4 regions of the Streptomyces sp. 8N616 genome follow, and region 3 is predicted to be linked to each of the others. Evidence: riboswitches for the same ligand, from Rfam matches in the RefSeq annotation. Region 3 holds a riboswitch; each other region holds the start of a gene.
The links. A riboswitch is a leader RNA that binds a small molecule or an ion and turns the genes downstream of it on or off. The one in region 3 is predicted to bind cyclic di-AMP.

Region 1 (7,446 bases), on a different contig from region 3:
GGCGGGCGGTGTGGAGGCCGTGGCCGCAGTGCTGACGCTGCATCACGGGGTGGTACCGCCCACCGTGGGGTGCGAGGAGCCGGACGCGGGCCTGGGCCTCGACGTGGTCACCGGGGCTCCGCGCCCGCTGCCGGAGTCGGGTGACCTCGCCCTGAGCAACTCCTTCGGATTCGGCGGGCACAACGCCGTACTGGCGCTCAGGCGCGTCCGGGCGGCCTGACACTCGCCTGACGGGCCTTCAAGGACTGGGGGCCGGAGGGCTCCGGAGGGCTCCGGAGGGCTCCGGAGGGCTTCTTCTGCCCCGCCGCTTCCATCCCGACCGTCAGATGCTGACACCCTTGCTGCGCAGATACGCCAGCGGGTTGATGTCCGAGCCGTAGTCCGGGCCGGTCCGCACCTCGAAGTGCAGGTGCGGACCGGTGGTGTTCCCGGTCGAGCCGGACCTGCCTATGCGCTGTCCGCCGTTGACCGGCTGCCCCTCGCGGACAGCGAGCGCTGAGAGGTGCGCGTACTGGCTGTACTTGCCATCGTTGTGCCGGATGACGACCTGGTAGCCGTACGCGCCGCCCCAGCCCGCCGAGACCACCTGCCCGCTCGCCACGGCACGCACGGAAGTGCCGGTGGAAACGGGGAAGTCGACACCCGTGTGGTAGCCGCTGGACCAGCCGGAGCCCGAGGCACGGTACGGCGTGCCGATGGTGGTGTCGGCGACCGGGGCGATGAAGTCCAGTGCTGCGGAGGAGCCGGACCCCTGCTGACTGTCCGCCCGCTCGGCACGCTGATCCCCCGGGGAACTCCCGGCCTTCCGGGGCTTCTTGCCGGACTTCTCCGGCCGCTCCGTCTTCGCCGGCTTCCGCGCCTGCCCGCCTTTCTCCTCGATGACGAGCTTCTGGCCGGGGTGGATCAGGTCCGGGTTGCCGCCGATGACCTCGCGGTTGTCCTCGTACAGCCGCTCCCACCCGCCGTCGACGTCCCGTACGCGGGCGATGGCGAAGAGCGTGTCGCCGCTGACGACCGTATAGGACTCGGGTTTTGTACGGTTCGGGAGCTCTTTCCGGTGCCCGTTGGCCCGGTGCCCGTTGGCCCGGTGCCCGTTGGCCGCTGTCGCCAACTGCCGGGCCTTGGCGGCGAGGTCGGCGCGCTGCGCATGGTCCCCGGTGCCGGCGGGTGCTGCGTCGGCCCCGGATACGGCGACCAGCGGCAGAGCCATTCCCGCGCCGCCCGCGGTGACCGTGAGGGATGCCTGGGAGATGCGGTTCGGCTGGTACCGGCGGTGGCGTCCACGTGCGGGCATAGAGCGCTTCCTCTCCTGCGCGGCCGCGCCAAGATTAGGGCGGGCATTCCGCCCGCCACAAGAGCCTCGTTTTCCGGAAGATCCAAGTCCGGTACGGTCCATGAAACGCTGTCACGTCGCAAGCCCGTAAATAATCAGTTCCGTTACGCCGGACCACGATGCGGAGGCAGCACATGAGGAATCCCATTCCCTCGGCCGAGGAACTCGCCATGATGTACGGCCTGGAGCCGCTGCCCCTGGAAGGCGGTCTCTTCCGCGAAACGTGGGCCGGTCCTCCGCAGTCCGGGGGCCGTCCCGCGGGCACGGCGATCCTTTTCCTGCTGTCGGCGCAGAACGACCTCTTCTCCGCGATGCACCGGCTGCCGCACGACGAGGTCTGGCACTTCTACCTCGGGGACCCGGTGGAACTGCTGCTCCTGGAGCGGGACGGCGCATCGCGGGTGGAGGTGCTCGGCCAGGACGTGCGCGCCGGGCAGCACATCCAGTACGTCGTGCCGGGCGGCACCTGGATGGGCGCGCGGGTGCGGCCCGGCGGCAGCCACGCGCTCCTGGGATGCACGCTGGCCCCCGGGTTCCTCCCCGCGGACTACGAGGGCGGCGAGGCGGACGAGCTGGCCGCGCGCTACCCGCGGCACGGTGATCTCATCCGGGCCCTGTGCCGCAGCTCGTGACCCGTCTTCCGTATCCACCTCGTATCCACCCTCGTATCCATCCCCGTATCCACACCGGCACAGCACGACGAGGCGCCCGCCCCCGGCATAGCAGGGAGCGGGCGCCTCATGGAGTCAGGAGAGAAGACTCCGGCCGCGTCGAACCGTGTCAGATGCTGACGCCGTGCGCACGCAGGTAGGCGAGCGGGTCGATGTCCGAGCCGTAGTCCGGGCCGGTCCGCACCTCGAAGTGCAGGTGCGGGCCACTGCTGTTGCCGGTGGAGCCGGACAGGCCGATCTGCTGGCCGCCGGTCACCGCCTGGCCGGGCGAGACGGACAGCGAGGACAGGTGGGCGTACTGGCTGTACTTGCCGTCCGCGTGGCGGATGACGACCTGGTTGCCGTACGCGCCGCCCCAGCCCGCCGAGACGACCTCACCCGGGCCGATGGACTTCACCGAAGTGCCGGTGGGCACGGGGAAGTCGGCACCGGTGTGGTAGCCGCTGGACCACATGGAGCCGGCCTGGTGGTACGGCGTGCCGAGGGCCGGGTTGGAGACCGGGGCGGTGAAGCCGGAGGCGCTCTGCTCGGAAGCCGGCTTGGCCTCCTGCTTCGGGGCCTCCTGCTTCGGGGCCTGGGCCTTGGGCGCCGCGGGCTTGGGGGCCTGCTTCTTCGGAGCCTCCTGCTTGGGGGCCTGCTGCTGCGGCGCGGCCTCGGCCTTGCCGCCGCCCAGGGCCAGCTTCTGGCCCGGGTGGATCAGGTCCGGGTCGCCGCCGACGACCTGGCGGTTGTCCTGGTAGACCCGCTGCCAGCCGCCGTCGATGTGCTTGGCGGTGGCGATCTTGTAGAGCGAGTCGCCCTTGACGACGGTGTAGGACTCGGGCTTCGCCGCGCCCTTGTCCGCCGTGTCGGCCTTGTCCTCGGCGGGGGCCGGGGCGGGCTTGGTCTCGGGCTTGGTCTCGGGCTTGCCCTGGGCCTGCTCGCCGCCGGTGGAGATCGCGGGGGCCGGACCGCCCTTGGCCAGGCCGGCCTTGGGGCCGCACGCGGGCCAGGCACCGGGGCCCTGGGTGTCGAGCACCTTCTCGGCGACGGCGATCTGCTGGTCCTTGGTGGCCAGGTCGGCGCGCTCGGCGTAGTCGGTGCCGCCGAAGGCCTCCCAGGTGCTCTGCGTGAACTGCAGGCCTCCGAAGAAGCCGTTGCCGTTGTTGATGCTCCAGTTGCTGGTGCTCTCGCACTCCGCGACCTTGTCCCAGGTGTCGACGGAGGCGGCGCTCGCCTGGCCGGCGGTGATGAAGGACAGACCGATACCGGCGCCGCTTGCGGCGGCGGCGAAAGTGGCGCGGGAAATCCGGCCGGGCTTGAAGCGGCGATGACGTCCGCGTGCAGACATAGGGATCTTCCTCTCCTACGCCTGCGAGGTGAGCTGTCGGGTTCGGGCTGGAGTTGCCCGGCCGTGACTTACGCAGCGGCGAGCGCTGCGGCACGTCTTCACCCCAAGCCGGACCACGCCGAGCGCGGTACGGCACTTACCTTTGGTTCCCCCGCTCCTGCCGTGGTGCGTTGTCGTTTCTCCCTCCGCCGGCGGCAGGACTCGGCGCTCCGGCAACAGGGCGCCCGCCCCTTTCGATGGGCAGGCAGCGGAAAAGTAAACACATCCATTTCTTCGCCACAAGTGGCGTGCATTCGCCTGATTCGCCATTGAACAGATCGACTCGGTAATGCGTCACGCTGCGCTGCCGATCTTGGTCCCAGAGCAATAGGCATTACTACTGAACGGCTCTCACAATGGGCAGTCCGTAACCAAGTTGGGAAAATCGCCGCCATTCGAGTGCGCGAAGTCACATTTAACCGGCGGTCTTTGTGAGATGGGTCACCGGCCGACTAATTGTCCGATTTGGCATCTGAATTCAGCTTTGGTGGATTGCAGGCATTAGAAGCCTCTTTGCCGCCCGAGAATCTATCCGGCGAAACGGATGAATGCGGACCAAGTTCCGGAGATGCGCCACAGCCGGGCCCTCTCCCGCGGCTATCGTGAACACCCCGGTCGCGGATCTTGCGGAGTCGGAGTGCAGAGAGCGGAAGAGCTGATCGACACCAGGTCACAGGCGCCGCCGGAAGCCGGTGCGAACCCATCCCGTACGAGCTCCGGCGTGGGGCACCCCGACCGCCGTACGGGCCCCGACCGCGGTACGGGCGCCGACCGCCGGGCGTGGCCGCTCGCCGCGGCCGGAGCGCTCGCCCTCGCGGTGGCGGCCGCGGCGGCCACCGGGGTGGTCGGATGGCCGGAGCCCGGGGCCGTGCAGGCCTGGCGGACGATCTGCCTCGCCATCACGGTGCAGGCCCTGCCGTTCCTGCTGCTGGGCACCGCGCTCTCGGGAGCCATCAACGCCTTCGTCCCCGCGCACGTCTTCAGCCGCGCCCTGCCGAAGCGGCCCGCGCTCGCCGTCCCCGTCGCCAGCGCCGCGGGCGTCGTCCTGCCGGGGTGCGAATGCGCGTCCGTGCCGGTGGCGGGGAGCCTGATCCGCCGCGGGGTGCCGCCCGCGGCCGCGCTGGCCTTCCTCCTGTCCGCCCCCGCGGTGAATCCGATCGTGCTCGCTTCCACGGCCGTCGCCTTCCCGGGCGCCCCCGAGATGGTGGCGGCCCGGTTGCTCGCCTCGCTCGCGACCTCGGCGGTCATGGGCTGGCTCTGGATCCGCCTCGGCCGCGCGGAGTGGCTGCGGCTGCCGGCGCACCGGACCGGGCACCGGCCGGGACACAGCAGGTGGGAGGAGTTCCGGCTCGGCTTCCAGCACGACTTCCTGCACGCCGGCGGCTTCCTGGTGCTCGGGGCGATGGCCGCGGCGACCTTCAACGTCGCCGTGGAGCGCTCCGTGCTGGACACCTTCGCCGGATCGCCCTGGCTCTCCGTCATCTTCCTCGCCGCGCTGGCGATCGTGCTCGCCGTCTGCTCGGAGGCCGACGCCTTCGTCGCGGCGTCGCTGACCGGGTTCTCCCCCACCGCCCGGCTGGCGTTCATGGTGGTCGGGCCGATGGTCGACGTGAAGCTGATCGCCCTGCAGTCGGGCACCTTCGGACGCGCCTTCGCCGTACGGTTCTCGGCGGCCACCGCCGTGGTGGCCGTCGCCTGCAGCGCGCTGACCGGGTGGTGGGTGCTGTGAGGCGGAACGTCCAGGTGCTGCTGCTCCTGCTGTCGGGCGCCGGAGTGCTGCACATCTCGCTCTTCAGCGAGGTGTATCTGCGGTACGTGAAGGAGGGCCTGCGGCCGCTACTGATCGTCTCGGGCGTGCTGCTGGTCGCCCTGGGGACGGTGGGCGCGGCTCGGGACGGCTTCCCCTTCGCCAAGCCCGCTGCCCGGTCCGATGCCCACGACGCGGACGCCGACGGGGACGCCGGCGCGGATCACGGGCACGGGCACGATCACGGCAAAGGCCCGCGGATCGCCTGGCTGCTCTTCCTCCCCGCGATCACCCTGCTGTTCTTCACGCCGCCCGCCCTCGGCTCGTACACCGCCGCGCGGGAGAGCGACACAGCGGTCGCGGACGGGGAGCGGTTCTCCCCGCTGCCCGGTGGGTCCCCGCTCGTCATGCCCCTGTCGGACTTCAGCTCGCGGGCGCGGCAGGACCCCGGCCGGAGCCTGGAGGGCCGTACGGTCTCGATGACCGGCTTCGTCACGCCGGGCAAGAGCGGCGGCTGGTACCTGACCCGCCTGGTGCTGAGCTGCTGCGCAGCCGACTCGCAGTCGGTCAAGGTCCGGATGCTCGGCACCGCTCCCCCGCCGGCCGACGCGTGGGTCACCGTCACCGGCACCTGGCACCCCGTGGGCACGGTGGGCACGCCCTCGGCCGCGGCGGCGCTCGACGTGGCCGGCGTGCGGCGCGTCCCCCAGCCCGCGAACCCGTACGCGGACGCCGCGCCGCCCGCGGCCTGATCCGGCGATCCGTCCACGGGCGTCGCAGTGCGCCCACGGCGACGCTCAGCGGATGGGCATGCCCGAGAGGGTGCGGGCGATGACCAGACGCTGGATCTCGCTCGTCCCCTCAAAAATGGTGTATATCGCAGCATCCCGGTGCATACGCTCCACCGGGTACTCGCGTGTGAAGCCGTTGCCGCCCAGGATCTGCATCGCCTTGGCCGTGACCGACTTGGCCACCTCCCCGGCGTACAGCTTGGACATCGAGCCCTCGGCCGAGGTGAAGGGCCTGCCCGCCGCGGCCATCCAGGAGGCGCGCCACACCAGCAGGCGGGCCGCGTCGACCTGTGTGCGCATGTCGGCCAGTTGGAAGGCGACGCCCTGGTTGTCGATGATCGGGCGGCCGAACTGCACGCGGGTCTTCGCGTAGTCCAGCGCGACCTCGTACGCGGCGCGGGCGATGCCGACGGCCTGGGCGCCGACGGCGGGACGTGAGGCCTCGAAGGTGGCCATGGCGGCATTCTTCACGCGCTCGCCGCCGGCCTTCGCCCGCTCACGCGCGCGTGCGAGGCGCTCGTCGAGCTTCTCCTTGCCGCCGAGCAGGCAATGGCCGGGGACGCGGACGTCCTCGAGGACGACCTCGGCGGTGTGGGAGGCCCGGATGCCGTGCTTCTTGAACTTCTGGCCCTGGGAGAGGCCGGGAGTGCCCGGGGGCACGATGAAGGACGCGTGGCCCTTGGAGCCGAGCCCGGGGTCGACGACGGCGACGACGACGTGGACGTTCGCGATGCCGCCGTTGGTCGCCCAGGTCTTGGTGCCGTTGATCACCCACTCGTCCTTGGCCTCGTCGTAGACCGCACGGGTGCGCATGGCGGCGACGTCGGAGCCCGCGTCGGGCTCGGAGGAGCAGAAGGCGGCGACCTTGACGTCGCCCGCGTCACCGTACATCTGGGGGATCCAGGTGCCGACCTGCTCCTCGGTGCCGTTGGCCAGGACGCCGACGGCCGCGAGGCCGGTGCCGACGATGGACAGGCCGATGCCCGCGTCGCCCCAGAAGAGCTCCTCCATGGCCATGGGGATGCCGAGCCCGGTCGGGTCGAAGAACTGCTGGGCGTAGAAGTCGAGGGAGTACAGGCCGATCTTGGCGGCTTCCTGGATGACGGGCCACGGCGTCTCTTCGCGTTCGTCCCACTCGGCGGCGGCCGGCCGCATGACATCCGCGGCGAAGCCGTGGATCCAGTCCCGGACAGCCTTCTGGTCGTCGTTGAGTTCGAGCGTGAACTCGGCCATGTCCCCTCCACCTGCTTGTTACTTGCGGTAACCGCAGTGTGTTACCAGCCAGTAGAGCCTGTCAACTCCCCACTCCCCTCCCGTTGCCCCCCGTGGCCAGGTGTTACGTTGCGCGTGCACGAGCAAGCGGACGGGCGGGGAGACACCTCATGGAGACCAGTCAGCGGGATGATCAGCAGCGCGCCACGGAGCGGCGGCGCAGGGAACTGCTGGAGGCCGCGGACCGGGTGGTGCTGCGCGACGGGCCCGGCGCTTCCATGAACGCCATCGCCGCCGAGGCCGGGATCACCAAGCCGATCCTC
Region 2 (7,446 bases), on a different contig from region 3:
CCCGGCCAAACTCCGGTGCGCAGTCCGCCGAAAGGCGGCCAAATGCCCGCTCCCCGGCAGCCCGAAACCTGCTGAAGATTGTCGGCGCCGCATACCGCCGGGTACAGTCACCGCACTGCACCGCCCTGGGGGAGCCCCCAGACCCCCAGCTCCTGTTGCCGAGGCGAAAGAGAAGTTGGTGGTGAACGACCGTCACCCGTCGGGGAGCTCGACCCCGACCGTCCACACTCCCGACGCCTCGTACGGGCTCTATACGACGTATGAGCAGCAGGGAGCCCACAGCGGCTATGCCGCCGGGTACGACGGTTATTCCACCGGTACCTTCGACAGCCTGAGCGGCGCGTACGGCGACGACGACCCGCTCTTCGGCGCGCTGCCGGGCACGTACGGCTCGGGCTCGGGCAGTTACGACTCGGGCCAGTACGCCTCGGGCCAGTACGACACCGCGCAGTGGGGCACGGGCGCCCAGCAGACCGGCGGTTACGACGCCTACAGCTCCTACGGCACGTACGGCGGCGACGCCTATCAGGCCGCCTCGTATGAGACCGGCGGCTACGACGCCGGCGCGGCGTGGGCCGGCGGCATTCCGCACCAGGCCGGGCCGGCACCCGTCGAGTCCATCGACACGAGCGCGCAGGACGGCCACCTCGGCCAAGTCGGCCACAGCGGCCAGTGGGACGCGACGGCGTGGACCACCGGCTCATACGAGTCCGGCCAGCACCACTTCGCACAGCAGGACTTCACGCAGTCGGACTTCACTCAGCAGGACGCCGGGCAGTACGACTCGACGCAGTGGGACGCGGCAGCGTATGCCGAGGACTCGTACGCCGAGGCGTCGTACGACCCGGCGCCGGCAGCCGAGCTTGAACACACCGCTGTCTTCGAGGCGTTGGAGGAGCCGGGCGACGAAGCCCCGGCTCCGGCTGAGACTCCGGGAGCCGACTACCCCGCGGCCGACTTCAGCGAAGCGGCCGCACACGCCGAAGTCGCCCCGGACGAAGGCCACGAGGGCGAGTACGCGGGCGGAGTCGACGCGGATGGAGCCAACTGGAACGGAGGCGGAGTCGCCACCGTTCCCGTACAGCGCCGCCCGGGCCCGAGCAGCCGGGCCCGTCGCCGCATGCCCGCCCGCCGCTCCGCCATGCTCACCGTCGCCGTCCCGTCCGTTGCCGTCATGGGGGTCGCCGGAATCGCCGCCGCCTCCGTCAGCGGCATCGACAGCGACAAAGGCGGCGCGAAGGGCGCACAGGCCGCCCACGGCCCCCCCGCCGAGCAGTCCGCGGCGGCCAATAACAAGCTCGACACCCAGCTCGCGTCGCTCACCGCCGACGCCGACGACTTCGCCGACCGCGCCAGCCGCACCCAGGAGCGCATCGACCTCAAGCAGCGCCAGCTGGAGGAGAAGAAGCGCAAGGAGGCGGAGGCGCGCCGCAGGGAGGCGCTCCGGCCGAAGTACGCGCTCCCGGTCGAGCAGCACGGGCTCAGCGCGTATTACGGCCAGGCGGGCATCAACTGGATGTCCGTGCACACCGGCATCGACTTCCCGGTCAGCTACGGCACGCCGGTCATGGCCGCCACGGACGGCACCGTCCGGACGCAGTACAACCTCGCCTACGGGAACATGGCCATAGTCACGGCCCCCGATGGCACCGAGACCTGGTACTGCCACCTCAGCAGCACCAAGATCCGGTCCGGCTCGGTCAAGGCGGGGGACGTCATCGCGTATTCCGGAAACTCCGGCAACTCCACAGGACCGCACCTGCACTTCGAGGTGCGGCCGGGTGGTGGCTCGGCCATCGACCCGCTTCCGTGGCTGCGCAGCCACGGGATCGAACCGACCTGACACACCAGGGTGTGGGCATTCGTTCCGCGGGGCGATGGGGGTGCCCCCATCGCCCCGCGGAACGAATGCCCACAAAAGCGGGTTGTTCTATAGCTTCTCTACGGGCGCGTAGCGCAGCAGCAAGACCTTCGGCTTTTCGTCGCCGAAGTCGATCGTCGCCTTCGCGTCGTGTCCGCTGCCCGTCACCGACATCACCGTTCCCAGTCCGAACTGGTCGTGCGTCACGCGGTCGCCGACCGCCAGCGCGATCACCGGCCGGTCCGTCGCCCTGCGCGTCGCGAAACCGCTCGGCCCGCCCGCCCTCGAGCGCGAGGACGCAGAGGACGACGCGGACGGCGAAGTCGACAGCAGGGAACTCAGCCCGGCCGTCGCCGAAGCCGACGGCGTCGAAGCACCCGTACGCCGCCACTCCACGAACGTGTCCGGGATCTCCTCCAGGAACCGGGACGGCGGGTTGAACGATGGCTGGCCCCATGCGCTGCGCATCGTCGACCGCGTCAGATACAGCCGCTCCCGCGCGCGCGTGATCCCGACATAAGCCAGCCGGCGCTCCTCCTCCAGCTCCTTCGTGTCGCCGAGCGCGCGCATGTGCGGGAAGACCCCGTCCTCCATGCCGGTCAGGAAGACGACCGGGAACTCCAGGCCCTTGGCGGTGTGCAGGGTCATCAGCGTGATGACGCCGGTGCCTCCCTCGCCCTCGTCCTCGTCCGGGATCTGGTCGGAGTCGGCGACCAGGGCGACCTGCTCCAGGAATTCGGCGAGCGTGCCCGGGTTCTCCTCCGTGCGCTCCTGCTCGAACTCCAGCGCCACGGCGGCGAGTTCCTGGAGGTTCTCGATCCGCGTCTCGTCCTGCGGGTCGGTGGAGGCCTGGAGCTCCGCCAGATAGCCCGTGCGCTCCAGCACCGCCTCCAGCACGGTCGCCGGTCCCGCGCCCGATTCGGCGATCGTCCGCAGCTCCTCCAGCAGCGTGTTGAACCGCTTGACCGCATTCGCCGACCGCGCCGCCATGCCGTACGCCTCGTCGACGCGGCGCAGCGCCTCCGCGAAGGTGATCTTCTCGCGCAGCGCGAGCGCCTCGATCATGGCTTCGGCGCGCTCGCCGATACCGCGCTTGGGGACGTTGAGGATCCGGCGCAGCGGCACGGTGTCCTCGGGGTTGGCGAGCACCCGCAGGTAGGCGAGGACGTCGCGGACCTCCTTGCGCTCGTAGAAGCGCACGCCGCCGACGACCTTGTACGGCAGCCCGACCCGGATGAAGATCTCCTCGAAGACACGGGACTGGGCGTTCGTACGGTAGAAGACGGCGACGTCGCCCGCCCTGGCCTCGTCCTCGTCCGTCAGCCGGTCGATCTCGTCGGCGACGAACTGGGCCTCGTCGTGCTCGGTGTCCGCGACATAGCCGGTGATCGCGGAGCCCGCCCCCGCCTCCGTCCACAGGTTCTTGGGGCGGCGGTTGGCGTTCCGCTCGATGACGGCGTTCGCGGCGCTGAGGATCGTCTGCGTGGAGCGGTAGTTCTGCTCCAGCAGGATCGTGGTGGCGTCGGGGTAGTCCTCCTCGAACTGGAGGATGTTGCGGATGGTCGCGCCGCGGAAGGCGTAGATCGACTGGTCGGCGTCGCCGACGACGCACAGCTCGGCCACGTTGAGATCGGGCGCGGTCTCCCCGGTCCCCACCAGCTCGCGCACCAGCGTGTACTGCGCGTGGTTGGTGTCCTGGTACTCGTCCACCAGCACGTGGCGGAAGCGGCGCCGGTAGTGCTCCGCAACGTCCGGGAACGCCTGGAGCAGGTGGACGGTGGTCATGATGATGTCGTCGAAGTCCAGCGCGTTGGCCTCGCGCAACCGCGACTGGTACAGCGCGTACGCCTCGGCGAGGGTCTTCTCGAACCCGTCGCTCGCCTGCGCCGCGAAGTCCTCGTCGTCGATGAGCTCGTTCTTGAGGTTGGAGATCTTGGCGCTGAAGGACTTCGGCGGGTAGCGCTTCGGGTCGAGGTCGAGGTCGCGGCAGACCAGGGACATCAGGCGCTTGGAGTCGGCGGCGTCGTAGATGGAGAAGCTGGAGGTGAAGCCGAGCTTCTTGCTCTCCCGGCGCAGGATGCGGACGCAGGCGCTGTGGAAGGTGGACACCCACATCGCGTTCGCCCGCGGCCCGACGAGCTGCTCGACGCGCTCCTTCATCTCGCCCGCGGCCTTGTTGGTGAAGGTGATCGCGAGGATCTGGCCGGGGTGCACGCGGCGCGCGCCCAGCAGATACGCGATGCGGTGCGTCAGCACGCGGGTCTTGCCGGATCCGGCGCCGGCGACGATGAGCAGCGGAGAGCCGGTGTGGACGACGGCGGCGCGCTGCTGCTCGTTCAGCCCCTCGAGCAGCGCGGCGGGGTCAACGGCGGGCCGCGGGGCGCCGTTGCGGTAGTAGCGCTCCCGCGCATCCTCGTCGGCGGCAGCGTCGAAGCGGCCCGCGAAGAGGCCGGCCGGGATCTCCTCCGGGCCACTGTCCTCGGGCGGCGGGGGCGGGTGTTCCTCGCCGGGGTGGCTCGAGTGGCCAGCGTGGCCGGAGGGACCCGTGTGGCCAGGGTGACCCGGCCCCGGGAGTCCGGCCGGGGGCTCTGCCGGGTGCTCGAGGTCCGCCAGGAAGCTGTCGTCAAAGAGGCTGCTCATCGTTCACCGAGTCTAGGCCGCGGGGCTGACAGCCCACGCCGGTTCCCGCCCCTCCGCTGTGGGAGGGTCGCATTTCGCCCTAAACGATCGCGCCGCAGAAAGGTCACGAAAAGGTTTCGGGCATATCGAACATCAGCCTTCACAACCGCCCCACACGTTGGCTACCGTGCTCGCTCAGGCGGCCCGATCCCCCTGCCGGCGACCGCGTCGGCACGGGCAGCCTCCGCCGAGTCCGGCGCTGCCCGAAGGACGTCCTGAGGACGCCCGAAGGCATCCGGAGCCGGGGACCCAACGTACGACCGGGGTGAATCGGCCCCCGCACGCCCGCGTGTCAGAGCGTGGCGGCGCGCGGTGGCCGTAGGGCAGCCTTCCGATCGCCCGAACCCGACAGCTAACCCGGTAGGCGGTCCACGGAAGGAGTCGCGCGCCTTGGCGTCGCACCGCAAACGGCGGACTCGAATGTTCACGTCCCCCGGTTCCGGCCGCGCGGCCGTCGGACTGACGACCGCGGCCCTCGCCTCGGTCAGCCTGCTCTCGCAGAGCGCGCAGGCCGCGCCGGACGAGCCGAAGCAGAGCATCGAGGAAGTCCAGAAGAAGGTCGACGAGCTCTATCGGCAGGCCGGCACCGCAACGCAGCAGTACAACCAGGCCAAGGAGCGCAGCGAGAAGCAGCGCACCAAGGTCGACCGGCTGCTCGACGACGTCGCGAAGCGGACGGACAAACTCAACGAGGCTCGGCGCATGCTGGGCAGCTACGCGGCCGCGCAGTACCGCAACGGGGGCATGGCCTCGACGGCGACGATGATGCTCGCCGACGACCCGCAGGGCTACTTCGACCAGGACCATCTGATGTCCCGGATGACCGGCCGGCAGCGGCAGGCCGTCGAGGACTTCCAGACGGAGCAGGAGGCCGCGTCGAAGAAGCGCGCCGAGGCCACCGAGAGCCTCGCGTCGCTGACCGAGTCGCAGAAGGAGCTCCGCACCACCAAGGAGTCCGTGCAGGGCAAGCTCTCGGAGGCGCGCGAGCTGCTGTCGAAGCTGACGGCCGAGGAGAAGGCGCGGCTGGCGGAGCTCGAGCGCAAGCGGGAGGCCGAGGCCCGGCGCAAGGCGGAGGAACTGGCGCGGCAGCAGGCGGAGAAGGCGCGCCAGGAACAAGAGCAGGAGCAGAACGACGGCTCCGGCTCGACCGACGGAGGCTCGGACTCGGGTACGGACTCGGGCGCCGACTCGTACGCCACCAAGGCCGCCAAGGCCATCGACTTCGCGCGGGCCCAGATAGGCAAGCCGTACGTGTGGGGCGCGACAGGCCCGAACTCGTACGACTGCTCGGGGCTCACGCAGGCCGCCTGGAAGTACGCCGGGGTCTCGCTGCCGCGCACGACCTGGGACCAGGTGAAGGTCGGCACGCGGGTCGCCACGGAGGACCTGAAGCCGGGCGATCTCGTCTTCTTCTACGACGACATCAGCCACGTCGGGCTCTACATAGGCGACGGCCAGATGATCCATGCACCGAAGCCGGGCGCGAACGTCCGCACCGAGGCGATCACGTACATGCCGATCTACGGCAGCGTCCGCCCCGCATAGCCCACGTGCCTGCACAGCCGCGCGGGAGGGGCCCCGGGAGCGTTCGTGCGCCCCGGGGGCCCGCCCCGCCGGATCGGCAGGTCAGGTCCAGAGGACGGCGATGAAGATGTTGGCGATGGTGAGGAGGCCGACCGTGCCGAATGCCGCCTTGTCGACCTTCTCCTCGTCCCGCTTCACGTAGACCAGGCCGAGGATGACGACCAGAAGCGCGAGCTTCACGCCTATCTTGACGTTGTTGACGGCCTGGTCGTCGGCCTGGTTGAGGCCGACCAGCGCGACGCCCGTGATCAGCATGGTCAGCGCGCCGTGCAGCATGGCCGGGTTGAAGCGGGCCGTTCCGGCGCTCATTGCCTTCATCTGCGTGAGGAAGCCGCCGAGCAGGGCCGCGATGCCGATGATGTGCAGGCCGACGAAGACACTGATAAGTACGTCCATGCGGCGGAGCGTAGCCGGGCCCGTAGCACCGCTCTCCACCGAGGTGCGCCTCAATCGCCGCTTCGGTCACGGCCGCACCAAGAAGGCGGCAGCACCCGGGAGTTCACCCGCCGCTTCTGTTCAGTGCCGCTCTTAAACGTTCCAATCCCGGTCATCACGACACCTGCCCGTAACACGGAGGTCTAGCGTCCTCCACCGAGGCGCCCCCACGCGCCCCGGTGGCGACCCCCGCACGGCCACCGGAAAGGCAGGAAGGAAGTGACGGCCGCCGTGGCCTCGCACAGGAAGCCCAGGCAGCGATCGCTCACTGGCACGCTCACCGGCACGTTCACCGGCATCACGGGCATCACGGGCCTCACGGGCATGAGAGGTGGTACCGCAGCCCGTACGGCCGCGACGCTCGCCCTCGCGAGCGCGGCAGGCGCAACCGGCGTCGTCGGCGCTGCGCAGGCCGAGCCCAGCCTCACGCCCGCCCAGGTCAAGGCCGAGGTCGACCGGCTCCACCACGAAGCCGAAGCCGCGACGGAGAAGTACAACGGCGCGAAGGAGAAGACCAGCAGGGCGCAGAAGGAGCTGGACCGGCTGCGCGACGAGGCCGCGCACAGGTCCGGGCGGCTGAACGCCTCCCGGAACGCGCTCGGTTCGATCGCCACCGCCCAGTACCGCTCGGGCGGCATCGACCCCGCCGTACAGCTCGCGCTCTCCTCATCCCCCGACGACTACCTCGAGCGCGCCGCCGCCGTAGAGCGGGCGGGCAGCCGCCAGGCCGCCGCGGTCAGCGGCATCCAGCGGCAGCTGCGCGACATCGAGCAGGTACGTTCCGAGGCGGGCGAGAAGGTCGCGGAACTGCGGTGCAGCCAGGCCGCGTTGGAGAAGCACAAGCGCACGGTGCAGGAGAAGCTCCGTGAGGCCGAGGAGCTGCTCGA
Region 3 (7,446 bases):
CGCCCCACGGCTACGGTGGCCCGCCGCCGTACGGCTACGCGCCGCCGCCGTACTACGGCCCCGGCCCGGGCCCGCACCACCACCCACCCGCACCCACGGCCCGCCCATACCCACCCACCCGCCCTTAGGGCAGTTCCGGCGCATCACTGCGCCCTGGGGAAGGGCGGGGTGGGGAACGGTCAGGCCGATGCCGCCGTCAGCACGGCCACCTCCGCGTCCGTCAGCTCGAGGTCGGCGAGCGCCAGGAGGGCGGGGAGTTGGGCAGGGGTGCGGGCGCTGGCGATAGGGGTAGCCACCGTTCGCTGGGCGGCCAGCCACGCCAGGGCGACCGTGGCGATCTCCGCGCCCCGCGCCGAGGCGACCTCGTCGAGCGCGGCCAGCACGCGCCGCCCGCGCTCCGTCTCCAAGTGCTGGGCCGCCCGCCCGGCCCGCGCGCTGTCCACCGCCGCGCCCGCCCGGTACTTGCCGGTGAGGAAGCCGGAGGCGAGCGCGGAGTACGGGACGGCCGCCAGTCCGTGGCGGGCCGCGACGTCCGCGAGCGGCCCCTCGTACGTATCGCGCGAGACGAGGTTGTAGTGCGGCTGGAGGGCAGCGTACTTCGCCAGGCCCTCGCGGTCGGAGAAGGCGAGCGACGCCTCGAGCCGCTCGGGCGAGATGTTGGAGGCGCCGATCTGCCGGACCTTGCCCTCCCGCACCAGCTGGTCGAGGGCGGTGATGATCTCCTCGACCGGGACGCCGGGGTCGTCGAAGTGGGTGTAGTAGAGGTCGATGGAGTCGGTCCGCAGGCGGCGGAGGGATTCCTCCGCGGCCGCCTTGATGGTGCCGGCGGCCAGGCCCTTGAAGTCCGGGTGTCCGCCGGCCTTGGTGGCGACGACGATCTCGGAGCGGTTGCCGCGCGCCGCCAGCCAGTTGCCGATGACGGTCTCGGACTCGCCGCCGGAATTGCCCTGGATCCAGGCCGAGTAGACGTCGGCGGTGTCGAGGAAGTTGCCGCCCGCCTCCGCATACGCGTCGAGTACGGCGAAGGACTGCGCCTCGTCCGCGGTCCAGCCGAAGACGTTGCCGCCGAGGGAGAGGGGGTGGACGGTCAGATCACCGATGATCTTGTTCCTGTCAGCCATACGGCTGATCAACGCCGCCCGGCGCCGGGCTATTCCGGGCCGTGCCCGCACAGCGACGCGGACTGAGAAGCGGGGACGCGGACACGCAGGCAAGCCGACAGCCCTGGTGTCGGGGGGTTTGCACCAGGGCTGCCGACGAACAGGGTGCGATAAGTCAGAGCAACCGTACGGACGTCAGAGCGAGAGGCCCTTGCCGCGCAGCCAGGCCGCCGGGTCGATCGGGTCGCCGCCGCCCGGCCGTACCTCCAGGTGGAGGTGGGGGCCGGTGACATTGCCCGTGGCGCCGACGCGGCCGATCGTCTCGCCCGTCGTCACCTCGCCCGACGTCTGGGTCATCGAGGAGAGGTGGCAGTACCAGATCTCGGTGCCGTCCTCGAGGGTGAGGACGATCCGGTAGCCGTAGGAGCCCGCCCAGCCGGCCTCCGTGATCGTGCCGCCGTGCACCGCCTTGACGGGGGTCCCGGTCGGGGCGGCGAAGTCCTGGCCCGTGTGCGTGCTGGACCACATGGAGCCGGACTCGCCGAAGCTCGAAGTCAGCGTGTACGAGGAGGTGGGGAGGCTGTAGCTGCGGGCCAGCTTGGCGAGCCGCTCGGCCTCGGCCTTGCGCGCCGCCTCCTCGGCAGCCTTCCGCTCGGCCTCCTTCTTCGCGGCGGCGGCCTCCGCCTTCGCCTCGGCGGCCTCCTGGGCCGCCTTCTCCGCCGCGGCCTTCTGCGCGGCCTCGCGCTCCGCCGTCTCCGCCGCCGTCTGCTGCTGCTCGGCCTGGCGCATGATGCGGGCGCGCAGCGCCTCGCCCGCGTCGGCGCCCTCGGCCGCCTCCTCGTCGGTGAGACCGGCCTGGGAGAGCGGGGCCGCGGCGGTCACGGTGCCGTCGCCGACGCTGTCCGCGTCGTCGGATATCAGCGAGCCGATGCCGGGGAGCGCCTTGGCGTCGGGGAGCTTGTCCGAGACATACGAGAGGTCCGGCATGGAGATGGAGACCGGCGGCTTGTCCTGCGCACTCGCCATGCCGCCCGCACCGACGGCGGCGAACACGCCGACCCCGAGGACCGCGCCGCTGCGGGCCATGCCACCACCGCGCTGCTTGACGACGCGGTGCCTGCCGCGCACCGGGGCCAGGGAATCCGTGGTCGGGTTCCAGTCGCCGGAACCGGCGGCCGGGTAGTCCTCACCGAACTCACCGAATCCGCCCGGCCCGAAGTCGAAGCTCTGGGTGCCGGAGGGTTCGGGCGAGATCTCGGGGACAGGCCTGTTGGACGCCACTCGGGCGCACTCCTTTCCTTCCTTCTCGCCTACCGGGTTAGCTGACGGGTTCGGAGCAGGAAGGTCTCCTACGGGCCCCTCCGGAGAGGCGCCCGATTCACCCCAAGGTGGTGGTTCCCCGGTTCCCTTGGTGCAGGTCGTGCAGGTGGTGCTGGTGGTGCGGGATTCGGCGTAGGCGCACGGTGCCACCTCTTGTGGCGGCTGGGACGACCGCGCTGCGTTATCGAACGTTAATAGACGGCGGGACGTGATTCCAAGCCGTTCGGTGTGATCGTTAACGAAATCCCGAGGGACCAATCAGGACAGGAAGCCGCCAATTCGGGCGAGTTGCCCCCACGCCTGAAAACACCGCTCCCCTGATCGTGCGTCAGTTGTTATACGCAGGGATGCGCGCGGTTACGGAACGTAGGAGGCGGGGCGGGTGACCGCCGGCATCGCCATGCCGTCCGGCACTCCGCCCGCCGCATGCCGCCGTACGTCCGCCACGAGCGCGTCCGGCAGCGCGTCTGGCCCGGGTAACCGCCGGCCGCGCAGCCGCTCCCCCGGGTCGCAGAAGGCGCCCTCCGCATTCCGCGCCTCGGTCACTCCGTCCGTGAACAGCAGCAGCGCGGCGCCCCCGGGGAAGGCGAACTCGTCCACCCGGTCTCGTACGGGTGCAGGCCCTCGCGCCGCCTGCCCTGGCCCCGGGATGGTTTCCCTGCACACCGAGGAGCCCGAAATTGCGCCTTTGGAGTAGTTTCGTAGATATGAACACCGCAGCGAGGTCCTGGGCGGGCCGCACCCTGCTTCTGCCGGTGCTGGCGGTGCTCGCCGCCGCCCTCGTACTGGTGGCCGTCATGGCTCCCGGGGCGCGGGCCGCGGACGGGCTCGACAGCGCCGCGAACGCCCTGAAGAAGGGCCCTGTCTACGTCGATCCGCGCGCTTCGGGGCAGCTGCCCGCCGCCGATGCGGACGCGCTGGCGGACAAGATCGAGAAGGCGGACAAGCCGGTGTTCGTCGCCGTGCTGCCCAGCGCCTCCGAGTTCCAGCCGTCGACGCTGCTCCAGGACCTGCGGACCAAGGTCGGGATTACCGGCGTGTACGCGGTCGCGCTGGGTGACCGGTTCGACGCGGGCGCCGACTCCTCGGTGATGTCCCGCAACGCGGTCTCCAACCTCTCCGGCGCCGTGGAGCGCTCCGACCCCGGCGACGTGAGCGCCATGGTCAACGGCTTCGTCGATCAGGCCCTGCAGCAGGCCAACGGCCACGCCCCGGCCACCTGGAGCGGCGGCTCGGGCACCAGCACCGGCACCGGGGACGGCACCGGCGTCAGCGCGGCCGGCCTGCTCGTGACGCTCGGCGTGCTGATCACGGCCGTCGGCGGCGGAGCCCTGCTGGTCAGCCGCCGGGGCAAGCAGCGCAGGGCCGAGCGGGACCGTGCGCAGCTGGAGACGCTCCGCCCGGTCGTGGACGAGGACATCACCGCCTTCGGCGAGGAACTGGAGCGGATCGACTTCGACCCCTCGGCACCGAAGACGGACGACGCGATGCGCGAGGACTACGCCCGCGCCCTGGACTCGTACGACAAGGCGAAGGCATCGATGGACCGCGCGCGGCGGCCCAGTGACGTACGGGATGTGACCGAGTCGCTGGAGGACGGCCGGTTCTCGCTGGCCACGCTGGAGGCGCGGCGGGACGGCGAGCCGCTGCCCGAGCGCCGGGTGCCGTGCTTCTTCGACCCGCGGCACGGCCCGTCGGTCCAGGACGTGCAGTGGGCGCCGTCGGGCGGCGAGGAGCGCACCGTGCCGGTGTGCGCGGCGGACGCGGCGCGCCTCGAGGACGGCGAGGAGCCGATGGGGCGCGAGGTGGAGACGGCGTCCGGGCGCAGGCCGTACTGGGAGGCCGGACCGGCGTACGGGCCGTGGGCCTACGGCTATTTCGGCGGCGGCATCCTGCCGGGGCTGCTGGCGGGCACGCTGCTGGGCAGCATGCTGACCGGGCCGTACGCGTACGGGTACGACGGGTACGGCGGGGACTATAGCGGCGGCGACAGTTCCGGTTCCGACTTCAACTCGGGCGACTTCGGGGGCGGCGGCGACTTCGGCGGAGGGTTCGGCGGCGGCGACTTCGGCGGAGGGTTCTGACCCGAGCCGCCCTCGCCCGCCGGTCCCGCCTATCCACTCCCGCCCGTGCCGCCTGTCCCGCCTACAGCGCGTCGACCGCGCTCACCTTCCAGCCGTCGGACGTCCGCTGCAGGGTCATCCGCACCCGGTTGAGGTCGAGGCGCGGGCCTGAGACCTGGGTGCTGTTGGTGACCTGGTTCATGAACAGCAGGACGACGACCTTGTCCGGCGAAGCGGACACCACCGAAGCCGCCTCGTCGCCGGACGCGGGCTTCGCCACCGTGGCCTTGACGACCCCGTGGTAACGCTTCGCGGTGGGCGCGACGACGGTCGAGGTGGTCTTCCGGTACTTGTCCTGGAAGGCGCCCGTGATGTGGCTGCGCGCCGCAGCGAAGTCGCGGTCGAGGTGCCGGTAGTCGTACGACAGGATCGCCGGAGCCGCCTTGCGCGCGGCCGCGAGCGCCTCCGTACGGGCCTCGTTCGCGCGCTCGGCGTCCCGGTAGTCCCACCCGAGCACGGCGGTCGCAGCGAGACCCGCCACGACGAGGACCGCGAGTACGGCGCTGATCAGGCCGGAGCGAAGCCACGTCGGCCTCGGCTTCGCCTTCTGATCCGACTCGGGCTTCAGCTTCGGCTTCGGCTTCGGCTCAGCGGCCGCCTTCGCGGGCGTCTCCGCCTCCGCCTCCGGCGCGTCGATCAGCCCCGTACGTCCCGACGACGGCACGGCCTCCTCCTCCGCGGCCGGACCGTGCGCCTTCTCGGCTCGCTTGGCCGCGGCACGGGCAGCCGCGGCGAAGGAGGAACGGGACCGGGTCGTGCCGCTCCCGGCACTCCCTCGAACGGACAGCTTCGCCACGGTCTTTCTCCTTACTGGCTTTACTGGCTGTCAGCCGACGAATTCGACATTGGACGTCAGCCATCGCCCGCCCTCGCGCACGAGGTCGAGCTGCAGCCTGTAGTTGCGGGCCTGCCCCTTCGGAGCGGCGACGTTGGTGACCTTGCTGTCGCCCACGACCAGGACCCGGGCGGTCTTGTCGCCGGCCCGGATGATCCCCGCCTCGAGCACCTGCCCCTGCGAGACCGACTTGTTGGCGGCCACCAGCTTGGTCAGTTGCTTGTTCTGCTCGGCGAACTGCTGCTTGAAGTCACCGGTGGCGCCGTCCAGGACGTTCTTGCTGTCCCGGTCGTAGTGCCGGTAGTCGAGCGAGGTGAAGTTGAGCACCGACTGGCGGGCGGCGGCCAGGACCTGCTGGTCGCGCCGGTCCGCCTGGTGGTGCTCGTACTTCTGCACGCCGAGGTAGCCGGAGAGGGCCAGCAGCAGGACGGCGGCGACGGCAAGCCCCACCGGGAACGCCCTGCTGCGGCGCGCAGAGCGCACCCCCCTGGCCAGCAGGCGGAGCGGCGGCCCGCCGGCGCGGGCGGCCAGGTTCCGGACATTCATGACATTCATGCCATCGGTCCAACGAGCAGCCATTGCCATGAGTCCTTTCCGAACACGTTCTGTTCTCCCCCGGTCGAGCCGATCTGGACGGCCCCTCCGCCCGGTCCCGTGACGAGGCCGGATGCGGGGTCGTAAGGCGCCACGTACGACGCCAGATCGGCCTGGCTCCCGGAGGCGGAGCCACCCGCTTGCGGGACGTTCTGCGCACCGCGCACCGAGGTCTTGCTGCCGCGCGGCTCCGTGCAGCGGACCGAGGTGTTCGCCTGCCGCTCGCTGGTGTCCTTGGGGGAGCGATGCTTGGTGCTGCCGTATCCCTGCCGGCACGCCGGCGGCTCGTCGGAGTTGAGGACCATACCAAAGTGGCTGGTGCCGTCGCCCGGGAGCACCGTGAAGCTGCCGGCGACGACGGCCGGGAAGGTCACCAGGGTCTGCTCCATGCCCGGCAGCCGTGCCGCGCTGACCTGGCCTCCGCTGATCAGGTTCCCCAGCAGCACCGGAAGCGCCCTCTGGTTGGCCTTCAGGAGCGAGTCCATCTCGTGCGCGGCCGACGTCTGGCCGTCCATCAGCCTGCGGAAGTCGCCGTCGCTGTTCTTGATCTGCTCGGTGAGGTCCGCCAGATCGCGGGAGAAGGACTTGATGGACGAGCCCTTGTCGATCTGGGTCTGCAGCACACCCTGGGAGTCCTCGATCAACTTGATCGTCTGAGGGAGCGAGTCGCTCGCCTCCTTCACGAGCGCGTTGCCCGAGTCGACCATCCGGGACATGTGCGGCCCCGTGCCCGCGAACGCCTTGCCCAGCTCGTCGACCGTGATCTTGAGGTCCTTCTTGTCGACGGACTGGACGAACCGGTCGAGACCCTTGATCAGCTTCGTCGTCTGCAGCGGGGTACGGGTGTCCTTCTGGGCGATCACGGAGCCTTCGCCCAGATACGGGCCGCTCCTGGCGCGCGGCTGCAGATCGACGTACTGCTCGCCCACGGCCGAGCGGTTGGCCACCACGGCGAGGGTGTCGGAGGGGATGCGCGGGCCGTCCTTGATGCGCAGCTCCACCGAGACACCGCCGGAGTCGCCGAGGCGCAGCTCGCCCACGCGGCCCACCGGGATCCCCCGGTAGGTAACCTCGGCGTCCGAGTAGATGCCTCCGGATTCGGCGAAGTTCGCCCGCACCGTGTAGTCGCGGTCCAGGATCCGGTCGCCGAGGCCGGCGTACTCCGCGCCGACGTAGGACACGCCCACGGCGGTGATGGAGGTGAAGGCGAGGAGCTGCGCCTTGACCATACGGGTGATCACGACAGCATCCCCTTCGTCATGAGCCTCGCGAGAGCCAGGTCGAAACCGCTGGGATAGACCGGTTCGCCGATGCCGGAGGTGCGGTACGAGGCCTGGGTTCCGGTGCACACCGGCAGGCACATCGCGTCGCCGCCGCCCGTGTCCTGGCCCCCGTCCGACTTCGGGAGCGAGGTGGGCTCGAGGAGACCGGGGAACTCCGGCACGTCCGGTGCCTCCGGCGCGTCCGGTGCCTC
Region 4 (7,446 bases), on a different contig from region 3:
GGTCTTGAGGGCGACCGGGTAGCCGAGCCGGGCGGCGGCCGCGGCCGCGGCGTCCGGGTCGGGGGCGGGGAGCGTGGGCCGTACGGCGATGCCGTAGCGGGCGAGCAGGCGCGCCGCGTCGTCCGGGGCCAGCGGGCTGCTGCGGGGCACCGGGCCGCTGCCGGGCTCGCTCGGGGCCCGCGTGTCGCCGTCCCCCGCGACCCCGAGCAGCGCGTCGATGTCCGCCCCTGCCGCCGCCTCCTCAATGTCCTCGTACTCCGGCACCCGCCCCGGCTCGGCTGCCTGCCGACGCCACTGCGCGTACCGCACGGCCTCGGCGAGGGCCCGCACCGCGCGCTCGGCGGCGGGGTAGGTGGGGATCCCGGGGGCGCCGAGAGCCTCGGCGAGGCCCTCGATCTCGAGGTGGACCACGGCCACCGGCTTGGCCGCCCCGCCGTCCGCGACCGCCTGCCGCAGGGCCGCGGCGAGGGCCCGTCCCTCCGCCAGGCGGTCGGCCTCCGTGGCGGCGTCCTCGCCGGCCCAAGCGGCGTCCTCGCCGACCCAGGGGATCGCGTTGACGACGACCGCGTCGCAGATGTCGTCGGCCAGGGCGGCGGCCACCGCCGTGCGGTAGTCGTCGGGGGTGGCGGCGGTCGTGAGGTCGCGCGGCCGGAGCGGGCGGAGGCGCTCGGTCAGGCACGCGTCGTACGTCAGCAGCCCGAGGGACTCGGAGTTGCCGAGGATCGCGACGCGCGGCCCCGCGGGCAGCGGCTGCCCGGCGAGCAGCAGCCCGGCGTCGGCGAGCTCGGTGACGGTGCCGACGCGGATGACGCCGGCCTGCCGGAGCAGGGCGGAGACGGTGGCGTCGGGGATACGGGTGGTGGGCACGGTGTGGCCGGTCGGCGCGCTGCCCGTGTGCCGGGCGCCCTTGACGACCACGACGGGCTTGACAGCGGCGGTGCGCCGGGCGAGCCGGGTGAACTTCCGCGGGTTGCCGATGGATTCGAGGTACATCAGGACGACGTCGGTGTCCGGGTCGTCGTGCCAGTACTGCAGGAAGTCGTTGCCGGACACGTCCGCCCGGTTGCCCGCGGAGACGAACGTGGAGAGACCGATCTGCCCGGCGCCGCGCCGGTACAGCCCGGAGAGCAGCGCGATGCCGATGGCGCCGGACTGCGTGAACAGGCCGAGCCGGCCGGCCCGGGGCAGCTCGGGCGAGAGGGAGGCGTTCAGCCGTACGGCCTCGGCCGTGTTGAGGAGACCGAAGGCGTTGGGCCCGATGATCCGCATGCCGTACGAGCGGGCCTGCCGGACGAGTTCGCGCTGCCGCTCGCGCCCCGCGGGCCCGCTCTCCGCGTAGCCGGAGGAGACCACGACCAGGCCTTGCACGCCGTGCTCTCCGCAGTCGGCGACGACCGCGGGCACATGCTCGGCCGGTACGGCCACGACGGCCAGATCCACCTGCTCGCCGATGTCGTGGACGAAGCGGTGGGCCTGGACGCCCGGGCCCGGGAGGTCGGGTGCGCCGAGCACCGCCCCGCCTTCGGGGAAGGCGTGGTTGACGGCGTGCACCCGCCCGGTGAAGCCACCGGCGAGCAGGTTGCGCAGCACGGTGCGGCCGACGCCGCCGGGCCTGCGGCTGGTGCCGATGACGGCGACGGAGCGCGGGGCGAGGAGCCGCTGCACGGAGCGGGCCTCGGCGCGCTGCTCCCGGCCCCGCTGGACGGCGAGGGACCGGTCGGTCGGCTCGAGGTCGAACTCCAGGCGCACCACGCCGTCCTCGAAGCTGCGCTGCTGGGTGTACCCGGCGTCCGTGAACACCTTGATCATCTTGTTGTTGGCGGGCAGCACCTCGGCGGCGAAGCGGCGGATGCCGCGCTCGCGGGCGACGGCTGCGATGTGCTCGAGGAGGGCGGAGGCCACGCCGCGGCCCTGGTGGGCGTCTTGGACCAGGAAGGCGACCTCGGCCTCGTCGGCGATATCGGGAGAGGTCGCGAAGCGTCCGTTGAGGGTGGCGGTGGGCGACGGGCCGGAGGTGGCGGGCCGTCCGTCGGCGTCGATCCGGTCGTAGCGCACGGTCGCGATGAAGTCCCCGCCGACGGTGGCCGCGAGGCCGACCCGGTCGACGTAGTCGTGGTGGGTGAACCGGTGCACATCGCGGTCGGAGAGCCGAGGGTACGGTGCGAAGAAGCGGTAATACTTCGACTCGTCCGAGACCTGCTCGTAGAAGCGCACCAGGCGCTGCGCATCGTCCGGAGTGATCGGCCGGATCTGCGCCGTGCCGCCGTCACGCAGCACGACGTCGGCCTCCCAGTGGGCCGGGTAGGCGTGTTCCGGCGTCGTCTGCATGGGGACAAGCGTACGGGCGCAGGGCGGAGCGGAGCACTCCGTGAGCCGTGAGAGACTGGACGGAACTACTGGTCTAGACAACGTCGGGAAACCTGACACGACCCGAAGGGCAGCACCATGGTTGAGCGCCGCGTCACCGTCGGCTGGAACGAGGGCCTGCACGCCCGGCCTGCTTCGATCTTCGTCCGCGCGGCGACCGCCGCAGGCGTCCCCGTGACGATCGCCAAGCCCGACGGCAACCCGGTCAACGCCGCCTCCATGCTCGCCGTGCTCGGCCTGGGCGCCCAGGGTGGCGAGGAGATCGTTCTCGCGTCGGACGCCGATGGCGCCGACATCGCTCTGGACCGTCTGGCCAAGCTGGTCGCCGAGGGTCTCGAAGAGCTTCCGGAGACTGTCTGAACCGTCCGGACCCGACTCGGCGGAATACGCAAACGAGCCGCGGTGGACCTTTATGGCCACCGCGGCTCCGTCGTTCGGAAGTCGCTTTTCTTTTCCGCGCGGAATTCGCCCCTCGTTGTATACGGCAGCTCTGTTAATTCTGCGCGCTCAATCTGTTTACGGAGTGTTTCGAAGTTCTCACATGGCCCGGGCGGCGCAGCCGGTAGCCCGCGAGGGAGCGCTCGGTGTGCACGGTCATCAGGGCACGCGCGCGGTCGGCGTCGCCCCGGGCCACCGCGTCGGCTATGGCCGCGTGTTCCTCCCAGGAGTCGGCGGCCCTGACCGGCGCGTCCGACGCGTACACCCAGGTGATCTTGCGGCGGACCTGGGTGAGCAGGGCGGCGAGGCTGGGGCTGCCCGAGGCCTGGGCAAGGGTCTCGTGGAACCAGCCGCCCAGCGACCGCAGATCCGCCAAGTGCCCGCGGCGGGCGCGCTCCTGACCCAGCCGCACGAGCCCGCGCAACACCTTGAGGTGCGCTTCGGTACGGCGCTGTGCGGCGCGCGCGGCGCCCAGCGGCTCCAGCAGGGCACGGATGTCGAGGAGGTCGGCCGCCTCCTGCTCCGACGGCTCGGCGACGCAGGCTCCGGCATGCCTGCGGGTGGTCACGAAGCCCTCGGACTCCAGGGTGCGCAGGGCCTCGCGGACCGGGACGCGGGAGACGCCGTACCGGCGGGCCAGGACCTCCTCGGTCAGTCTGCTGCCGGGGGGATGCACGCCGGAGACGATGTCGTCCCGGATCGCCTGGCACACCGCGTGCGCGGGAATGCGGCCCGTGGCCACCGCATCGCCGTTCACATCCGACCCCGCATAGCCGGTCCTCCGCTTTAATCCCCGTGAAACATGCTCGATCACTGCTTGTTCAGGGACTCTATTGCAATGCGGTGGAATTTCCGACGGGCGGGGCCGGAACATGGATATCTTTTGGCCAGAGCGGCTGTGAAACAGGCCACGAAACGGGTCAGATACGCACTCCGTGCGAGCGGAGATAGGCCGCGGGGTCCATGTCGGAGCCGTAGTCGGCGGACGTACGGGCCTCGAAGTGCAGGTGCGGACCCGAGGTGTTGCCCGTGCTGCCCGACAGGGCGATCCGCTGCCCCGGGGTGACGCTCTGGCCGACGGAGACGCGGATCGCCGACAGGTGGCCGTACTGCGTGTACGTGCCGTCCTTCATCCTGATCACGACGTTGTAGCCGTACGCGCCGGCCCAGCCCGCCTCGACGACGGTGCCCGCGCCCACCGCGCGTACCGAGGTTCCGGCCGCGGCGTGGAAGTCCACGCCGGTGTGGGCCCCGGAGGACCAGGCGCCGCCCGCCGCCCCGTACGCGGTGGAGATGTAGCTGCCCTCGACCGGCAGCACGAAGGCGTTCAGCCGCTTGCGCTCGGCCTCGCGCGCCGCGCGCTCCTTTCTGGCCTTGGCCTCCGCCGCCCGCTTCTTGGCCTCGGCCTCGGCCCTGGCCCGCGCGGCGGCCTCGTCGGCCGCGGTCCGCTGGGCCTGCGCCTGGGCGCTGATCGTCTCGGCGAGCGAGTCGCCCATGACGATCGCCTGGCGCAGCCCGGTCTGTTCGGCCTCGGGCGGCTGAGCGGGCGCGGCGAGCGCGGAGCCCGAGGCGAGGGAGGCCACGACGCCAGTGGTGGCGAGGGTGGCTATGCCTGCGATGTTCGCGCCCGAGCGGACGAGACGGCTCGGACGGCGGTGCTTCCCGGTGGCACGGGTGAACGACGCCATGCGGCGGCGGTGCTCCTTTCCTTCCTTCTCGCCTACCGGGTTAGCTGACGGGTTCGGAGCAGGAAGGTCTCCTACGGGCCCCTCCGCCAGGAGGCGCCCGATTCACCCCAGGGACTCACAGTTTGGGTCCCCGGCTCCCCTGGCTCGCGCCGTACGGGGACTCGGCGATGACTGCCCGGAGCCGCGGGTGCGGCGCGTGGTCGGCCGGACAGCCGGACCGACGCTAAACGGGACATCTTTCAATCGCCAAAGAAATCAGGGCGTTTGTAGCCGACACCACACAACAAACGGCCGACTCATCAACAAACCGGGCATACGGAAGTACCCCGGAGCAACGGACGCTCCGGGGTACTTCGTCACTCCCGCGAGAGGGCCTGACGCACCGTCAGCCAGTGACGACCTTCACCTCGCCGATGCCCAGGGCCCGTACGGGCTCCTCGATGGCGGACGCGTCGCCGACGAGGATGGTGACCAGGCGGTCGGACGGGAAGGCGCTGACGACCGCCGCGGTCGCCTCCACGGTGCCGGTGTCGGCGAGCCGCGCGTACAACTGCCCCTGGTAGTCGTCCGGAAGATGCTGCTCCACCTGGTCGGCGAGGGTGCCCGCGACCGCCGCCGACGTCTCGTACTTGAGCGGGGCGACGCCGACGAGGTTCTGCACGGCGGTGTCCCGCTCCGCGTCCGTCAGGCCCTCGGCCGCCAGCGTGCGGAGGACCTTCCAGGCGTCCTCGAGCGCCGGGCCCGTGGAGGCGGTGTCCACCGAGCCGCTGATGGCGAGCAGGGACGCGCCCGTGCCGTCCGGGGCCGAGCGCAGCACCTGGCCGAAGGCCCGCACGCCGTAGGTGTAGCCCTTCTCCTCCCGCAGCACCCGGTCGAGCCGGGAGGTGAGGGTGCCGCCGAGGCAGTAGATGCCGAGCACCTGGGCGGGCCAGACCCTGTCGTGGCGGTCCGAGCCGATACGGCCGATCAGCAGCTGGGTCTGGACGGCTCCGGGACGGTCGACGATCACCACGCGGCCGGTGTCTTCCGCGGTCACCGGCGGTACGGGCCGGGGCGCGGCCGTGGTGCCGGTCCAGGCGCCCAGGGTGTCGCCGAGGACCGCGGCGAGGTCGATGCCCGTCAGGTCGCCGACGACCACCGCGGTGGCGGTGGCGGGCCGGACGTGCGCCTCGTAGAAGGCCCGTACGGCGGCGGCGTCGATGCGCTCGACGGTCTCCTCGGTGCCCTGCCGGGGCCGGGACATCCGGGAGGTGGCCGGGAACAGCTCCTTGGAAAGCTCCTTGGCGGCGCGGCGGGCCGGGTTGGCCTGCTCGTGCGGGATCTCGTCGAGGCGGTTGCGGACCAGCCGCTCGACCTCGCTGTCCGGGAACGCGGGGGCGCGCAGGGCGTCGGCGAGCAGGCCGAGCGCCTTGGACAGCCGGGAGGCCGGGACCTCCAGGGAGACGCGGACGCCGGGGTGGTCGGCGTGCGCGTCGAGGGTGGCGCCGCAGCGCTCCAGCTCCGCTGCGAAGTCCTCCGCGGTGTGCTTGTCGGTGCCCTCCGACAGCGCCCGCGCCATGATCGTGGCCACGCCGTCCAGGCCCGCGGGCTCGGCGTCGAGCGGCGCGGCCAGGTTCACTTCGACGGCGACGACCTGCTGGCCGGGGCGGTGGCAGTGCAGCACGGTCAGGCCGTTGGCGAGAGTGCCGCGCTCGGGGGCCGGGAAGGCCCAGGGCTTGGCGATCCCGCCCTGCGGCTGCGGGTGGAAGGTCATGGTGGGGCCGGCGTCGCTCACTGGGCCGCCTCCTGTCCTGCGTTGTCGTCGGCCTGGCTGTCTGCGGGTGCTGTCGGCTCGTAGACGAGGACCGCGCGGTTGTCGGGGCGCAGCCGGGCGGCGGCCACGGCCTTGACCTCGTCTGCGGTGATGGCCAGGAGCCGGTCGACGGCGGTCAGCGCCAGCTGGGGGTCGCCGAACAGCACCGCGTAACGGCAGAGCTGGTCGGCGCGGCCGCCGACGGTGGCGAGCTGGTCCAGCCACTCCCGCTCCAGCTGCGCCTGGGCGCGCTCCATCTCCTCCGGCGTCGGGCCCTTCTCCGCGAACCGGGCCAGCTCCTCGTCGACGGCGGCCTCGATGTCCGGGACCTCGACGCCGCCGGAGGTCTTCACGTCCAGCCAGCCGAGCGAGGGGGCGCCGGCCAGCCGCAGCAGGCCGAAGCCGGCGGCCACGGCCGTACGGTCGCGGCGCACCAGGCGGTTGTGGAGCCGGGAGGACTCGCCGCCGCCGAGGACGGTGAGCGCCAGGTCGGCGGCGTCGGCCTCACGGGTGCCGTCGTGCGGGAGGCGGTAGGCGGCCATCAGGGCGCGGGCCGGGACCTCCTCCTCGACGACCTCGCGCAGCTGCCGGCCGATGACGTCCGGGAGCGAGCCGTCGCGCGGCGCCGGCTTGCCGTCGTGGGCCGGGATGGTGCCGAAGTACTTCTCGATCCAGGCGAGCGTCTGCTCCGGGTCGATGTCGCCGACCACCGACAGCACGGCGTTGTTCGGCGCGTAGTAGGTGCGGAAGAAGTTCCGCGCGTCCTCAAGGGAGGCGGCGTCCAGGTCGGCCATGGAGCCGATCGGGGTGTGGTGGTACGGGTGGCCCTCGGGGTAGGCCATGGCCACCAGCTTCTCGAACGCGGTGCCATAGGGCACGTTGTCGTAGCGCTGGCGGCGCTCGTTCTTCACGACGTCCCGCTGGTTCTCCAGGCCGTCCTCGTCGAGCGAGGCCAGCAGGCTGCCCATGCGGTCGGCCTCCAGCCAGAGTGCGAGCTCGAGCTGGTGGGCGGGCATGGTCTCGAAGTAGTTGGTGCGCTCGAAGCTGGTGGTGCCGTTCAGGGAGCCGCCTGCGCCCTGGACCAGCTCGAAGTGGCCGTTGCCCTTCACCTGGGCGGAGCCCTGGAACATCAGGTGCTCGAAGAGGTGGGCCAGGCCGGTG

Region 1: it holds a riboswitch for cyclic di-AMP, as region 3 does, so the genes downstream of both, ACTWQC_RS22620 (transglycosylase family protein) here and ACTWQC_RS23730 (M23 family metallopeptidase) in region 3, are expected to answer to the same signal.
Region 2: it holds a riboswitch for cyclic di-AMP, as region 3 does, so the genes downstream of both, ACTWQC_RS29040 (NlpC/P60 family protein) here and ACTWQC_RS23730 (M23 family metallopeptidase) in region 3, are expected to answer to the same signal.
Region 4: it holds a riboswitch for cyclic di-AMP, as region 3 does, so the genes downstream of both, ACTWQC_RS11445 (M23 family metallopeptidase) here and ACTWQC_RS23730 (M23 family metallopeptidase) in region 3, are expected to answer to the same signal.

The regions. Positions count from the first base shown of each region.
Region 1 covers NZ_JBQQBY010000025.1:17,466-24,911, reverse strand. The annotation lists gene ACTWQC_RS22635 (beta-ketoacyl-[acyl-carrier-protein] synthase family protein) at 1-220, shown strand, start outside; gene ACTWQC_RS22630 (M23 family metallopeptidase) at 323-1,294, opposite strand; gene ACTWQC_RS22625 (cupin domain-containing protein) at 1,468-1,965, shown strand; gene ACTWQC_RS22620 (transglycosylase family protein) at 2,114-3,334, opposite strand; cyclic di-AMP (ydaO/yuaA leader) riboswitch at 3,338-3,514, opposite strand; gene ACTWQC_RS22615 (permease) at 4,011-5,102, shown strand; gene ACTWQC_RS22610 (TIGR03943 family putative permease subunit) at 5,099-5,872, shown strand; gene ACTWQC_RS22605 (acyl-CoA dehydrogenase family protein) at 5,918-7,144, opposite strand; gene ACTWQC_RS22600 (TetR family transcriptional regulator) at 7,294-7,446, shown strand, end outside.
Region 2 covers NZ_JBQQBY010000039.1:23,495-30,940, reverse strand. The annotation lists gene ACTWQC_RS29050 (M23 family metallopeptidase) at 182-1,843, shown strand; gene pcrA (DNA helicase PcrA) at 1,931-4,501, opposite strand; cyclic di-AMP (ydaO/yuaA leader) riboswitch at 4,753-4,922, shown strand; gene ACTWQC_RS29040 (NlpC/P60 family protein) at 4,961-6,085, shown strand; gene ACTWQC_RS29035 (hypothetical protein) at 6,167-6,520, opposite strand; gene ACTWQC_RS29030 (NlpC/P60 family protein) at 6,791-7,446, shown strand, end outside.
Region 3 covers NZ_JBQQBY010000027.1:18,802-26,247, forward strand. The annotation lists gene ACTWQC_RS23720 (PrsW family intramembrane metalloprotease) at 1-128, shown strand, start outside; gene ACTWQC_RS23725 (aldo/keto reductase) at 180-1,121, opposite strand; gene ACTWQC_RS23730 (M23 family metallopeptidase) at 1,296-2,381, opposite strand; cyclic di-AMP (ydaO/yuaA leader) riboswitch at 2,394-2,563, opposite strand; gene ACTWQC_RS23735 (SpoIIE family protein phosphatase) at 2,778-3,020, opposite strand; gene ACTWQC_RS23740 (hypothetical protein) at 3,128-4,504, shown strand; gene ACTWQC_RS23745 (hypothetical protein) at 4,566-5,339, opposite strand; gene ACTWQC_RS23750 (hypothetical protein) at 5,370-5,924, opposite strand; gene ACTWQC_RS23755 (MCE family protein) at 5,930-7,213, opposite strand; gene ACTWQC_RS23760 (MCE family protein) at 7,210-7,446, opposite strand, start outside.
Region 4 covers NZ_JBQQBY010000010.1:69,631-77,076, forward strand. The annotation lists gene ACTWQC_RS11430 (bifunctional acetate--CoA ligase family protein/GNAT family N-acetyltransferase) at 1-2,328, opposite strand, end outside; gene ACTWQC_RS11435 (HPr family phosphocarrier protein) at 2,446-2,727, shown strand; gene ACTWQC_RS11440 (GntR family transcriptional regulator) at 2,861-3,562, opposite strand; gene ACTWQC_RS11445 (M23 family metallopeptidase) at 3,726-4,493, opposite strand; cyclic di-AMP (ydaO/yuaA leader) riboswitch at 4,509-4,670, opposite strand; gene ACTWQC_RS11450 (M16 family metallopeptidase) at 4,879-6,246, opposite strand; gene ACTWQC_RS11455 (M16 family metallopeptidase) at 6,264-7,446, opposite strand, start outside.